2 regions of the Vibrio sp. TBV020 genome follow, and region 2 is predicted to be linked to the other one. Evidence: riboswitches for the same ligand, from Rfam matches in the RefSeq annotation. Region 2 holds a riboswitch; the other holds the start of a gene.

Region 1 (6,889 bases), 1.7 Mb from region 2:
GGCAGCTGCTCAAGTGGGTGTTGATGACTATTTAGATCGGTTGCCTGAACAACTTTCTGGAGGGCAGCGTCAGCGTGTAGCCTTGGCTCGTTGTTTTGTTCAGCCTCATACGACTTGGTTATTGGATGAGCCCTTTTCTGCTTTGGACCCTATCTTACGTGAAGAGATGCTCTCTTTAGTGGAGAAGTTGGCTAAGGAAAGAAATATTACTGTTTTGATGGTGACGCACCATATCAGTGATGCGAGAGCGATCGGGTCAGACTTTATCTTTGTTGCTAATGGACGAGTGGAGGTGGCTGATGAGATTGGTCAGCTTTCTTCTGCTCACTTGAACACAACTCTAAGTGAATTTGTACGAGCGGGTGAATGAACTAAGTAAAGGGTGCGTCACGAGTTTGGTCATTCCCTAGACTGACGAAGGAAGGAGTAGGGAATCTCAGAAAGTTATGACTTGTTGGAAGAGATCCCCAACTTACTCATCCTTTGCTCATGAGGATGACCAGCTAATTTATTGAAAATAAAATAGGGCTGACGTTTGGCATCAGCCCTCTTTTAATTTTAAGCGAAAGTGCTTTGGAAGCTTACATTTCTTCTTCGTTGAGTGCTTTTAACACCTGGAAGATTTCACGGAAGGCTTTCGCTGGTTTTCCAGCTTTTTTCTCTTTTGCGGCTTGGCGAGCTAACTGGCGCAGACGTTGACGATCAGCGCTTGGATATAGTTCCATTGCATCGCCGATTGCACTGTCGCCTTCTTCTACGATGCGATCGCGAAGTTGTTCCAGTTTATGCAGTTCAGCAGTTGCTTGAGAGTGCTTGTTACGTACTTTGTCTAGTGCTGCTTGTAGCGGCTCAGTTTCTTCAAAGCGCATAAGCTTGCCAATGTATTGAAGCTGACGACGACGCGCTTCGTTCTTAAAGCGTTGTGCGTCTTTGATTGCTTCTGCTAAGTCTTCGCTCAATGGGAACTTCTCAAGTACAGACGGTTTTAGTGCTGCTAGCTCTTCACCCAGTTTCTGTAGCTCTTCCATGTCGCGTTTCAACTCAGTCTTACTGACCCAGATGATTTCCTCTTCTTCTTCCCATGGCGCTTTTTGATTCTTACGTGCCATCTTTCTGCCTTAATTTGAACATCTATTTCTCTATTTTAACAAGAATCGTGGGGAGAAAGCGAAATTCTTGTTATTCTAAAGGCAATTGATCTTAAGAAATAAGTAAATATGGACGTAAGACAGCAAGTAGCTCAACAGCGTGTTGAGTTGGAAAACGCAGTAGCTAAAGCGTTAGAGATGGCCGCAGAGAAATCGGACGCGGCAGAAGTTGCCATCAGCAAGTCAACAGGCTTAAGCGTTTCAACCCGTATGTGCGAGGTAGAAAACGTTGAGTTTAATAGTGATGGCGCACTTGGCATCACGGTTTACCGTAATCAGCGTAAAGGCAGTGCGTCAACATCAGACTTGAGTGAAAAAGCGATTCAACAAACGGTGCTTGCTGCTCTCGATATTGCTCAGTATACCTCTGAAGATCCATACGCAGGTCCGGCACCGAAAGAGCTGATGGTGCAAGAAATCCCTGATTTAGATTTATTCCACCCAGATACGCCAGATCCTGATTACGCTGCGCAAGTGGCGATTGCGGCTGAGCAACAAGCCCTATCGTACAGTGACAAGATCAAGCAAAGTGACGGCGCTAGCTACGACAGCCACTATGGCTTAAAAGTCTATGGTAACAGTCATGGCTTACTCGCGAGTTATGCGTCAAGCCGTCATAGCACTAGCTGCTGCGTGATTGGCCAAGGTGCTAATGGCGAAATGGAACGAGACTATAGTTACACAGTAGCTCGCCATAAAGATGATCTTTGGACGCCTGAAGTTGTTGGACAAAAAGCTGCTGAAAAAACCGTAAGTCGTTTGGATGCGCAGAAACTGAAGACAGGTAAGTACCCAGTGATGTTTGCAGCCGACGTTGCAACTGGATTGCTTGGCCATCTGGTTATGGCGATCAGTGGTGGTAACCTATACCGCAAATCTTCATTTTTATTAGATCACCTTGGTAAGCAGGTATTACCAGAGTGGTTTAATGTCTCTGAGCGTCCACATGTTTTGCGTGGCTTGGCATCAAGTCCATTTGATAGTGAAGGTGTGTTTACTCAAGATCGTGAAATCATTACTGATGGTGTTCTTGCGACTTACCTGCTGACGAGTTATGCGGCTCGTAAGATGGATATGGCGCCTACTGGCCATGCAGGTGGTATCCATAACTGGTTTGTTAATTCGACAGGTCAGAATTTCGACCAGATGCTAAAAGAGCTTGGCACTGGTCTGTTAGTGACAGAAGTAATGGGACAAGGTGTCAACATTGTTACGGGTGACTACTCACGTGGTGCTGCTGGTTTCTGGGTTGAGAATGGTGAAATCCAACATCCTGTATCTGAGATTACTATCGCAAGTAACTTAAAAGATATGTTCAATCAGATTGTTGCGGTGGGTAACGATGTTGAAACTCGCTCGCAGATTCAAACTGGTTCGATTTTGCTTGAGTCGATGAAAGTTGCTGGTGAGTAAGGGATAAAACCTTCACTTTCTCGTTCCTTCGTCATTCCATAGACTGACGAAGGAAGGAGTAGGAAATCTATAAAGGTTTTCTACTCGCTTTAAAAGATTCCCAACTCGGTCGTCCCTCCCTCTCGGGAATGACAACAAAAGAAAAGGTTGATGTTCTTGCATCAACCTTTCTTGTTTCTAGCCTTCAAACAATTCCGTATGTAGTTTCTGAATTGCTTGCTTAGAAACCGATTCATGAACTAAGAAGCAAAGGTTGTGTGGGCTTGCTCCGTAACAAATCATACGCAAGTTAAAATCTTCTAGGGTACCAAAGACTTGTTTTGCGTAGCCTTTGCTCTCACTCATATTGTTACCAATTAGTGCTACAAGGCAAAGGTTGTGTTCAACTTCTACAGTACATAGCTCTTCAAGCTCGAGGCGCGCCGCTTCAGGAAGTTGTGGTGCACCGCCTGATGTATCTGTTTGATCGAGAGTCAGTGACACACTGATTTCAGAAGTCGTGATCAAATCTACCGAAACTTTATGCTTGGCTAAAACCTCAAATACTTTGGCTAAGAAACCATAAGCGTGGAACATTTTCGCGCTGCGCAGTGTGACCATAGTTTGGTTACAGCGCAGAGCCAATGCACGGAAAAGCGGCGAGCTTTCTACTTGATGGCGAATCCAAGTACCGCCTTTTTCAGGTTCTTTTGATGAACCAACAAACACAGGAATGTCGTGGCGTAGAGCTGGAAGCAGTGTTGAAGGGTGCAGGATTTTTGCGCCGAAGTTTGCCATTTCAGACGCTTCGCTGAAGCTGATTTCTGAAATTGGTGAGGCTTTCGATGCGATGCGAGGATCGGTTGTATAGATACCAGGAACGTCTGTCCAGATCTCTAGTCCAGATGCTTCAACAGCTTCCGCAATCAATGCAGCACTGTAGTCACTGCCGCCACGACCAAGAGTGGTGGTATTGCCTTCTTCATCTGAACCAATAAAACCTTGAGTGATTACTACATGTTCTTGGCACTGTGGTACAAGTTTATCTTGTGCGAGTCTACTGATATCCTCCAATAGAGGTTCGGCTTTACCAAAGTTACTGTCGGTACGAAGCACATCACGAATATCGAATCGAACAGCATTAATGCCACGCTCTTTCATTAACTGAGTCAGCAGGTGAGTGGACATTAGCTCACCACAAGCAACAAGATGATCGGTCAATTTATGGCTCGATTGAATGGAAGCGGCTTCAGCAAGGCTGGTGACTGTATCTAGAATGGTTGATACTTCACTCGCTGCTTGACTTGCATCTTCCAGTTGATTGAGTACGGCTTGGTGAATTTCTGCCAGTTTCTCTAGTACTTCACTGCGACGAGTTTGATCTTGAACACCATTGGCCAGTTCTACCAATAAGTTAGTCACTCCCGAACATGCGCTACTCACGACCAGCTTTGTGTTTGGATTGCTTTCTATAATTGCAGCACAGCGGCTCATTGCTTCAAAGTTTGCAACACTAGTTCCACCAAATTTAGCTACATTAAAACTGCTCACAGCATTTCTCCCACGACTTCCTAAAATAATTACTTTGGTAGCTATACCAACATCCAATGTTTACTTTGATGAAGAGAGTTGAGCGAAAGAGAGGTGTTTATTTGAATTGTCTACCTCAGAAGCTCATCATCAGGCTGAGCTGATGACAGTTGTAGGGATTCAACCCTAGCAACCGATAGACGTAAGCCACAACTTTTATCTACCTCGGCACTACTCCCCCTCAATATGCTGTATCGGATTTGCGGTTCCACAACATACCTACCTGGGTAGTGCTCCTCTTCTGCAAAATAATTTGCTATGTGGCATAAATATTCACCACATAATCTGCATTGAACGTTTTTCTGTGACTCATGTCAACGAGAATTTGTAACTTTATCTTTTTTATAAATTAACAAACTTGTGACACTGGTTTGACCTCAAGACTTTGGGCTAATTGCTGGCAGATGAAATATGCATTAATGTGGTTAAGCAAAAATAAATAGAACGAAAAAATACAAAAGGAACTGCCAATGACGATTCAAAGTTTTATTCCTCCACACCGCATTTTAATGGGGCCGGGACCATCTGATATTTCACCTCAAGTATTGCAGGCTTTGAGTCGTCCTACAGTTGGGCATTTAGACCCTTTGTTTGTGGCTATGATGGATGAACTTAAATCTCTACTAAAGTACGCTTTTCAGACCGAAAATGAGTTTACGATTGCGGTGTCTGCTCCGGGAAGCGCTGGGATGGAAACTTGCTTTGTTAACCTGGTTGAGCCTGGCGAGAAGGTGATTGTCTGTCGCAATGGTGTGTTTGGTGAGCGCATGCGTGAAAATGTCGTTCGTGCTGGTGGCAATGCTGTGGTGGTGGATGATGAGTGGGGCGCGCCGGTATCGGTTGATAAAGTTGAGCAAGCTCTAAAAGATAACCCTGATGCTAAAGTACTGGCTTTTGTTCACGCAGAAACCTCAACTGGTGCATGCAGCGATGCACAAGCTCTTGGACAACTCGCAAAGCAATACGAAGTGCTAACCATTGTTGATGCAGTAACGTCCCTCGGCGGTGTTCCACTTAAAGTGGATGAATGGCAGTTAGATGCGGTTTATTCAGGCAGTCAAAAGTGTCTGTCTTGTGTACCTGGTTTATCACCAGTAACTTTCTCAGCCGCAGCTATTGAGAAAATTCAGTCTCGTACTACACCAGTGCAAAGTTGGTTCCTCGACCAAAGTTTAGTTCTGGGTTATTGGAGCGGTGAAGGCAAGCGTAGCTACCATCATACTGCGCCTGTGAATAGCCTATATGCACTGCATGAATCGTTACTGATCTTAAAAAATGAAGGGTTAGAGAATGCTTGGCAGCGCCACCGCGACATGCACGAGAAACTAAAGCAAGGTCTTGAAAAGCTTGGTTTTGAATTTGTTGTGGAAGAAAATTCACGTCTTCCTCAACTGAATGCCATTTATATTCCTGAAGGAATTGATGATGCTAAAGTACGTAGTCATCTACTCAATACCTATAACCTTGAAATTGGCGCAGGGTTAGGAGCGTTAGCAGGGAAGGCTTGGCGTATTGGTTTGATGGGCTACGGCGCTCGCGCTGAAAATGTTGCTTTGTGCCTTCGAGCTTTAGAGGAATCTTTAGCACAATAAGCTTTAGACTTTAGAAATTAATAAAGGCGACCGATTGGTCGCCTTTATTATTTTATTTAGCAGGAAGCAGTTCTTTCTCGTTATCAGCTTTTAAAGCATCGATGTTCGGTGGGATATACTGCACCTCAGAGAAGTCACGATTTGGAAACAGAAATTGCGCTTCACTGCGAATTTGCTCCGCTTTCGCTGTATCCCCAAGCCCTTGGTAGGCCAAGATCAAGTTGTTGTAGAAAGCCGGGCGTGGCTTATCTTTTATGATCTCTAATGACCAGTCGACATAAGGCTGAATAAACTGCGCATCTTGTTTATACAAACCAATATTGAGGTAAGTGCTGAAGATGTCCCAGTCGTATCTGTCTTTCCAAACGATGGGGTTGCTCACCTGTTCTAGCAATTCAGGGTTCTTCGGTTGAGAGCGCTCAAATTGAGTTAAAACATAATTGGTGTGTAGGGCGCTGATCATGTAGAAACTCACCACGATTGGGATAACTAAGCTAAAAACTCTCAATAGTGTTTGAGAAATGAAGCTTAACGAGGCTTGCCTATAAGAGACCGTTCTTTGATCAACCCAGTAGAGTAAAATGACAAACGTTATCCAGTGAATGGCTGAGTGGTAAAATGGGTACTCAAGTTGGCTATGTAGAACGATAGGTACAAACAGGGCAAATAATGCTAAGCGTGTGCCTCGGGCGGTTTGAGCGATCCGAACCAACACCAGTGTTGCTGCAAGGAATATAGCAACCAATGGGATTAATCCACCTTCAACGCCCCAATACAATAGTTCGTTGTGTGGATGATCCATCGATGCTAGGCCAGGCTTATAATCTTCATTAAGTTGATGCTGTCGTGCCGTATAGATGATGTATTCAGGTTCAAAGCGGCCGTAGCCATATCCCGTAAATGGTTTCTCGATCAGCATATCGAGTGTTTGAGGGAAGGTGTATTGCCTTGGGCTCTCTAGGTTAGTTCGTTGTGCAGCAAGTGAAGGATCCGAAGATACAATGTTGGCACTAAGGCCTATGAGTGCTCCTACAATTATTGCTAGAGACCAGCCAAAGAAACGTTTTTTGGTCGCAAATCGATAGATATATGGAAGTAATAGGCCAACGGAGAGTAGCCCTGCCAACCAACCCGTGCGGGAGGCTAAAAAAATTAGCAGTGGAATAG
Region 2 (6,889 bases):
CAGCAATCGCATCAGCAAGACCCGCACGAGGTGCAACTTCTACTGAACCAGTAAGCATACAAGTGGAGAATGGTACACCTTGCTCATCCATATAAGCTTTCAGTAGCTGAGGGTAAGTGGTAGCAATACGTTTACCCGCTAAATCTTGTGGGCCGTTGTACTGTTCATCTTTGTCGATAGCAATTGATAGACGGCAACCACCAAAGTCTAGACGGCGCAGCTGTACAAAATCAGATGGCTCACCGAGCGCTTTACGGTCAAGACGAACCTCTTCTAGCTCATTCTCACCGATGAAGCCTAAATCAACCACCCCATCCATGATTAGACCTGGAATATCGTCATCACGAACAAGTAGTAGATCAATTGGCATATTTAGTGAGTGCACAACCAGACGCTCACCCATGATATTGAATTTTACGCCGCATTTTTTAAGCAGAGTTTGGCACTCTTTACTAAGGCGACCTTTCTTTTGAATTGCGATTCTTAGGCGTTGTGTTTGCATTGCTGTATCCCTGTGCAAGATTTTGTAATTCGTAAACTTTTTAAAACTGTAAAACTAAAAAACCCTCGGAAGAGTGTATCTCCCGAGGGTTCTAAATCTTGTAGTTTGCGATTTTAGCCTCCGGGAGTTTCCTGTCTCCCGGGTATGCGTGCATCTCCCGAAAGACTAGACTGGGTGATGGTGATGATGAATATTCATGACTAAATTACGCATACTTAATAAGCTCTTCTGTTTCGCTTTGTTGATATCCACACTAACTAAGGTGTAAACATTTTTCAACCATTTATTTAAACTTTTTTCATTTTGTCATATACAAATAAAAAGGGAGCCGAAGCTCCCTTAAATATCATTATTCAAATGATGTATTTATGCGTTCTGACAGCTTGCCATTTTTGACTTTGACAATACTGAAAGCAGCACACAAACTGCCACAAATGCTGCAGAAGAAGCTGCAAACGAAATACCAATTGACGCAGTCATACCTAATGTAATGAAACCAATACATGAAACAGCTGCAACAGAAAGCGCATAAGGCAGCTGCGTTGCAACGTGATCAATATGGTTACAACGTGCACCTGTTGACGAAAGAATTGTCGTATCTGAGATTGGTGAACAATGGTCACCAAATACTGAGCCCGCAAGTACAGCACTTAGCATAGGTAGCATTAGAGCAAGGTCCGTTGCACCTGCCATATCACCTGCAATCGGTAACATGATGCCAAACGTACCCCAAGATGTACCTGTAGAGAACGCCATCAGACCCGAAAGTAGGAACAGAATCACTGGAAGCCAATGTGGGTTAATATTGCCTTGTGCTAGCGTTGATAGGTATTTACCCGTGTTCATATCACCGATAACAGAACCAATCGTCCAAGCAAATACAAGAATCAAGATTGCGCCAAACATTGATTTTGCACCAATCCATAGCGTGCGAGAGATCTCAGATAATGCAATGCCCTGCTTGAATACAGTAAATAGAGCAACAGCAAGACCTACTAAACCACCGTAGATTAAAGACGTACCAACATCCGTATTTTCAAATGCACCTAGTAGGTTGAAAGCTACACCATCAGAAGCAAGTGCTTGGCCACCTGTGTATAGCATTGATGCAACCGTTGCTACGATCAAAGATACGATCGGAAGAATAAGGTCAGACACTTTGCCGCCTTCGCTTTCTTGAATATCAAGCTCTTCATTGAGCTCATGAGCTTCTTCAGAATCTTCCGCCTGCTCTTTCGCAAACCCGTGGCCACGAGACGCTGCAATTTCATGTTCGCGCATCTTACCGATATCTAAACCGAACCAAGCGACAGCAAATACCATTAGTAGAGCAAAGATAGCGTAGAAGTTCATTGGAATAAGGCGAACATACGCACCTAGAGCAGAGTACTCTGTAATACCATGCGAAACTAAGATACCGCCGATGATCGTCATGATGTAAGCACCCCAACTAGAAGCTGGCATGATCACACACATAGGTGCAGCAGTTGAATCAAGGATGTAAGCAAGCTTCGCGCGTGATACGTAGAAACGGTCTGTAACAGGACGAGAAATCGCACCTACAGCTAAGCTGTTGAAGTAATCATCGACAAAGATGAAAACACCTAAAAATGCCGCTAGAAGTTTCGACCCACGTTTACTTTTAACGCGTGTTTGAGCCCACTCAGCAAATGCGCGAGTACCACCTGACAAAGTCAGTAGCGCAGTCATCATACCAAGCAGTAATAGGAAGCCAACAATACTCATATTCCAGGTATTGATGCCACCGTCTTCAATAAAGACACTAGACACAGTTGAAGCGACGTAGCCAATTGCACTACCAAATGAGTAGTCATTCAGCAAGATAGCGCCAAGAACAATACCAACACCCAGTGAAACAAGTACACGGCGTGTAATGATAGCAAGACTCAAAGCCACGATAGGCGGCAAAAGAGATAAAGGAGATGATGCAAAATCAATTAAATTCATGATCTTCAAAAACCAGTAATAAATGGTTAGAGATCTACTGCAGACTTATGGAAGGAAATCATTTCCTAACAAATAAGCAAAAAGAAGCGATGGGAAAGCGAATGCTTCTCCCAGCCCTACAGTAGCGCTCCATAGTTTTACAAATTATAGACTATGGCAGTGTTACCCCTTTCGAGTGTAACCCCAGCGAATGCCTTTGATATGAACATTCACTTCGGCGAAATAACCTTTCCTGTTTACTCATTGGCATCACCCCAGTAAACATTACTTATTTATTCCGCGCCTCTACCGCGAGTGATGGAATTTTAAACTATTGAAAAATCATTTTAACAACAATTTAACCAACACTACGCATTAGGTTCCGCCCATTGTACTTATCTCAAGCTCCATTTCAACATATCATTCCATTTTTATTGTTAAAAATATCGCTAGATGTCTGTGCTTAAGTTTCCAGAGCATTTGAATACTCTTTCTAACTACTTCTTCATAGAAGGGTGAGACAAATCTAGGTAATGAATAACGTCCCATATCAATTTATGCAAAAGCAGTCTCCCCCGCTTCATTCGAGTCTAGAAACCCTTTCATTGCTCTATCAATTACAATACTAAACATATTGCTGCCTATATATGTTCAACTCGTCCAATAAATATCGATCACGTTTTATATGAAACTAAAGCAAAAGATTAAGCGTGACACCTAAGCTCCACTTTTACTTTCTATTACCAATATTAATTATCAGTAGTGATTAATTAAAATAATTGGCAAATTAGTTTATTAATTTCCCTTTTCCCGATTGTATTATTTAATTCCTCAGTTTATGATTCATATATCGACAACTTTTATATGAAGAGATGAATAAATGTCGGAACTAACAAAGACACTATTAAACATTCGTAGTCTGCGTGCATTCTCACGTGAACTAACACTTGAACAACTAGAAGAAGCACTAGAGAAACTCACTATTGTAGTTAGTGAGCGTCAAGAAGCTGAAGAAGAAGAGCGTGCGGCAGCTGCAGAGCAAGAAGCGAAACTTGCTGCAATCGCTGAGCAGATCTCGAAAGATGGTATCGATGTTGAAGCACTAATTTCTGCTTTGTCTGGCGAAACAAAAACTAAGACAAAGTCAAAGCGTGCTCCACGCCCAGCTAAATACAAATATGTAGATGCAACTGGCGAAGAAAAAACTTGGACAGGCCAAGGTCGTACACCTTCTGCAATCCAAGAGCAATTGGACGCAGGTAAGTCTCTAGAAGACTTCCTAATCTAATTACACTTATTCGTATTAAAGTAAAAAGCGCCAAATAGGCGCTTTTTTTATTGTCTAAAATACTATTAAGCCCCACAAATGTGAGGCTAATATTAATTCAAACTGAAAATTAACGTTCCCAGTACGCTTCTTCTAAGCTATCTTCACGCTCTGGTAAACCACGGGATAAACGTGGCGAGTGTTGAACCAACACCTCATAACTTGCTCGGTTTGAATATTTACAAACTTGAGAAAAAGATGAATATGTTAAGTAAGAGTGAGCATGCTTACTGGAATTCGGTACATTCTCTCTATGGTATTTATTCGCTGCCATATCGTGTAGTAACGCAGATAACGCTGCATCGCCCGCACCATTAGTATTCTTAATTTTCTCTGGTCCACCCATATATGGAGCAATATGTGAATAAACCTTAATAGGGTTGTCACACAATTCTTTCGATGCTGGGCGACTAAATTCATAACGGTTGAACTCAGCAATGCTACCTGGCAACAATGGTAGTGACGTTTCACGCTTCGCCGAGTCTTCTGTATAACCTGCCATAAATAAACCCACTGGGCCGGCAGTACATAGTACAAGATCAACCCATTCTAGTGCTTTATCTGACGCTGCAAGTGGTTCTGACTCGCCTGTTAGCGCTTCTGCTTCGTCTTCATTCATTGCAACAACAGAAACATGGTCACGTAAGAAGTCTTGCCAGAATTTAGGATCATCTTGAATCACGAACTTAGTTCCTAGAGTCAATACAACCGGTACGTCATGCTTCTTAGCATACTCAATAGCCTTCATTGTTGCTTCAGGCATTGGGTCACCTTCTTTGCAACGAACCAAATACGCCGTCAAAACAAGCGCTGATGCATTTTTGAAGATTTTCTCTGGGATGCTCTCAGGCTTCAGTTGGTTCATTTGACCTTCACTGATAGCAAACGTACGTTCGCCGTCCTCAGTAATAAGCGCGAAACAACGACCAATAGCACCTTCAACACCTTGAAGGTGGTTTAAATCCATACGGCTCGACGTATTACATAAATAACGGTAACCGTAGCTGCCGATCTTAATATCTTGGCTCATTACACCCAATAACGTAGAACGGTCATCGGCTAATACTGAGTAGTTATGAAGCGTATTACCAATCGTACCACCAGCGTATTCATTAGTGATCAACTCACGTTCTTTTAGTTCGTTGTATAACGCTTCTGCAGTCGCATCATCAATAACTAAAGAATGTCCCTTACTCAGATTGTATTTGTCGATCAGTTCACTGCTCACCTTAGCTTCAATATCAACCAAAGTTTGGTCAATACCGATGATATGCGTGCGCGACATTTTTTTGCTTTCTTGTGATTGGCTTACAAGCGGATCACGGGCATGAACAGGAAAGTAATGCTTAGATTTACGTTGACCAGGAAATTTCATAGCTATGCTTCTGCAGTAAAGAGTTCGGAATAAGGGATGAAAAGAAGCCGGATTCTACCTCGCACTGATTAGCGCGGCAACACGTGGAATTATAGCAAACGTTTGCAAGAGTAATAATTTTGTGAACAACTTTAGGTGTAATAAATAAGAGGAATAAAAAAGCGGATTAACACTCTGCATTAATCCACCATAAAAGTTACTCGCCTTCCATAAAACTTAGATCAGGTAGTGAATCTAAATTTTCAGAATAACGTTTTAGGTCAAACTCGTTACCATTCTTCATCACATCAAATATTTCGATCGCTACTGCGCATGCCATCATTGCTACCGCCTCATCACGAGGTGTTCCTGTCATCATCAGGCGCATCAACGTTTCTTTTGTTTTGATAGGGCTTCCATCAGCCAATTGGTTTTCAATTACTTCAACTAGCTGCTCTTCACCCATCATCTGATTTTCATCAGTCATATTATTTTCTCGTATTGACTTGAATTCCGCTTACTATGCCATATATAGCCATTCTATACTCGTAAAACCGCAGATATAGTGAAAATTGGAAGTGTGATTTCAGTCTCGGATCTGTCCCACTGGCACGCTTTCTGATAAAATCTGCGTCCAGTTAAATTAAGTGGTGTTTAGTAATGTCTGACAACTGTACTGATAACAGTCAAAAGAAAGTCATCGTTGGCATGTCCGGCGGTGTTGATTCATCGGTTTCTGCTTACCTTCTCAAGCAACAAGGCTACCAAGTAGAAGGCCTGTTCATGAAGAACTGGGAAGAAGATGACAATGAAGAGTACTGTACAGCAGCAGAAGATCTGGCCGACGCACAAGCAGTGTGTGACAAGCTAGGCATTCACCTACATACAATTAACTTTGCTGCGGAATACTGGGACAACGTATTTGAATACTTCCTTGCTGAGTATAAAGCGGGTCGTACACCAAACCCTGATATTCTTTGCAATAAAGAAATCAAATTTAAAGCTTTCTTAGAATTTGCGGATGAAGTACTAGACGCAGACTATATTGCTATGGGTCACTACGTACGCCGAACTTTCCCTACAGCTGAAGGTGAAAAAGCAAAAATGCTCCGCGGCTTAGACGGCAACAAAGACCAAAGTTACTTCTTATACACATTAAGCAGTGAGCAAGTGGCACGCAGCCTGTTCCCTGTTGGTGAACTAGAGAAGCCTGAAGTTCGCCGTATCGCTGAAGAACAAGATCTCATCACTGCGAAGAAAAAAGATTCAACGGGTATCTGTTTTATCGGCGAGCGCAAGTTTACTGATTTCTTAGGTCGATACTTGCCTGCACAGCCAGGTGACATTGAAACACCAGAAGGCAAAGTGATCGGCAAGCACAATGGTTTGATGTACCACACTCTTGGTCAGCGTAAAGGCCTACATATTGGTGGTCAAAAAGGCGGCGGCGGTAACGAAGATCCGTGGTTTGTTGGTGACAAAGACCTTAAACGCAACGTCCTAATTGCCGTTCAGGGTAAAGATCACCCAATGCTGAAATCTCAAGGTTTAATCGCCTCTCAACTACACTGGGTAGATCGTGAAGCGATTAAAGAACCGTTACAATGCACTGTAAAAACTCGCTACCGCCAAACAGATATCCCATGTACTATCATCCCTATCGATGATGAAAACATCAAAGTTATCTTTGACGAACCGCAAGTTGCTGTTACGCCAGGGCAATCTGCTGTCTTCTATAAAGATGAAGTCTGCCTAGGCG

The links. Region 2 has a riboswitch for lysine ahead of AAFX28_RS14605 (Na+/H+ antiporter NhaC family protein). Riboswitches for the same ligand answer to the same signal wherever they lie in the genome.
Region 1: it holds a riboswitch for lysine, as region 2 does, so the genes downstream of both, lysC (lysine-sensitive aspartokinase 3) here and AAFX28_RS14605 (Na+/H+ antiporter NhaC family protein) in region 2, are expected to answer to the same signal.

What each region holds. Positions count from the first base shown of each region.
Region 1 covers NZ_JBEEAQ010000003.1:3,140,403-3,147,291, reverse strand. Annotated here, with positions in the region: gene thiQ (thiamine ABC transporter ATP-binding protein) at 1-370, shown strand, start outside; gene yjgA (ribosome biogenesis factor YjgA) at 582-1,109, opposite strand; gene pmbA (metalloprotease PmbA) at 1,218-2,561, shown strand; gene lysC (lysine-sensitive aspartokinase 3) at 2,739-4,091, opposite strand; lysine riboswitch at 4,203-4,379, opposite strand; gene AAFX28_RS22360 (pyridoxal-phosphate-dependent aminotransferase family protein) at 4,601-5,722, shown strand; gene AAFX28_RS22355 (PglL family O-oligosaccharyltransferase) at 5,775-6,889, opposite strand, start outside.
Region 2 covers NZ_JBEEAQ010000003.1:1,427,962-1,434,850, reverse strand. Annotated here, with positions in the region: gene hisG (ATP phosphoribosyltransferase) at 1-502, opposite strand, end outside; His leader region at 556-692, opposite strand; gene AAFX28_RS14605 (Na+/H+ antiporter NhaC family protein) at 869-2,470, opposite strand; lysine riboswitch at 2,585-2,766, opposite strand; gene AAFX28_RS14600 (H-NS family nucleoid-associated regulatory protein) at 3,330-3,737, shown strand; gene AAFX28_RS14595 (inosine/guanosine kinase) at 3,847-5,151, opposite strand; gene AAFX28_RS14590 (hypothetical protein) at 5,348-5,617, opposite strand; gene mnmA (tRNA 2-thiouridine(34) synthase MnmA) at 5,791-6,889, shown strand, end outside.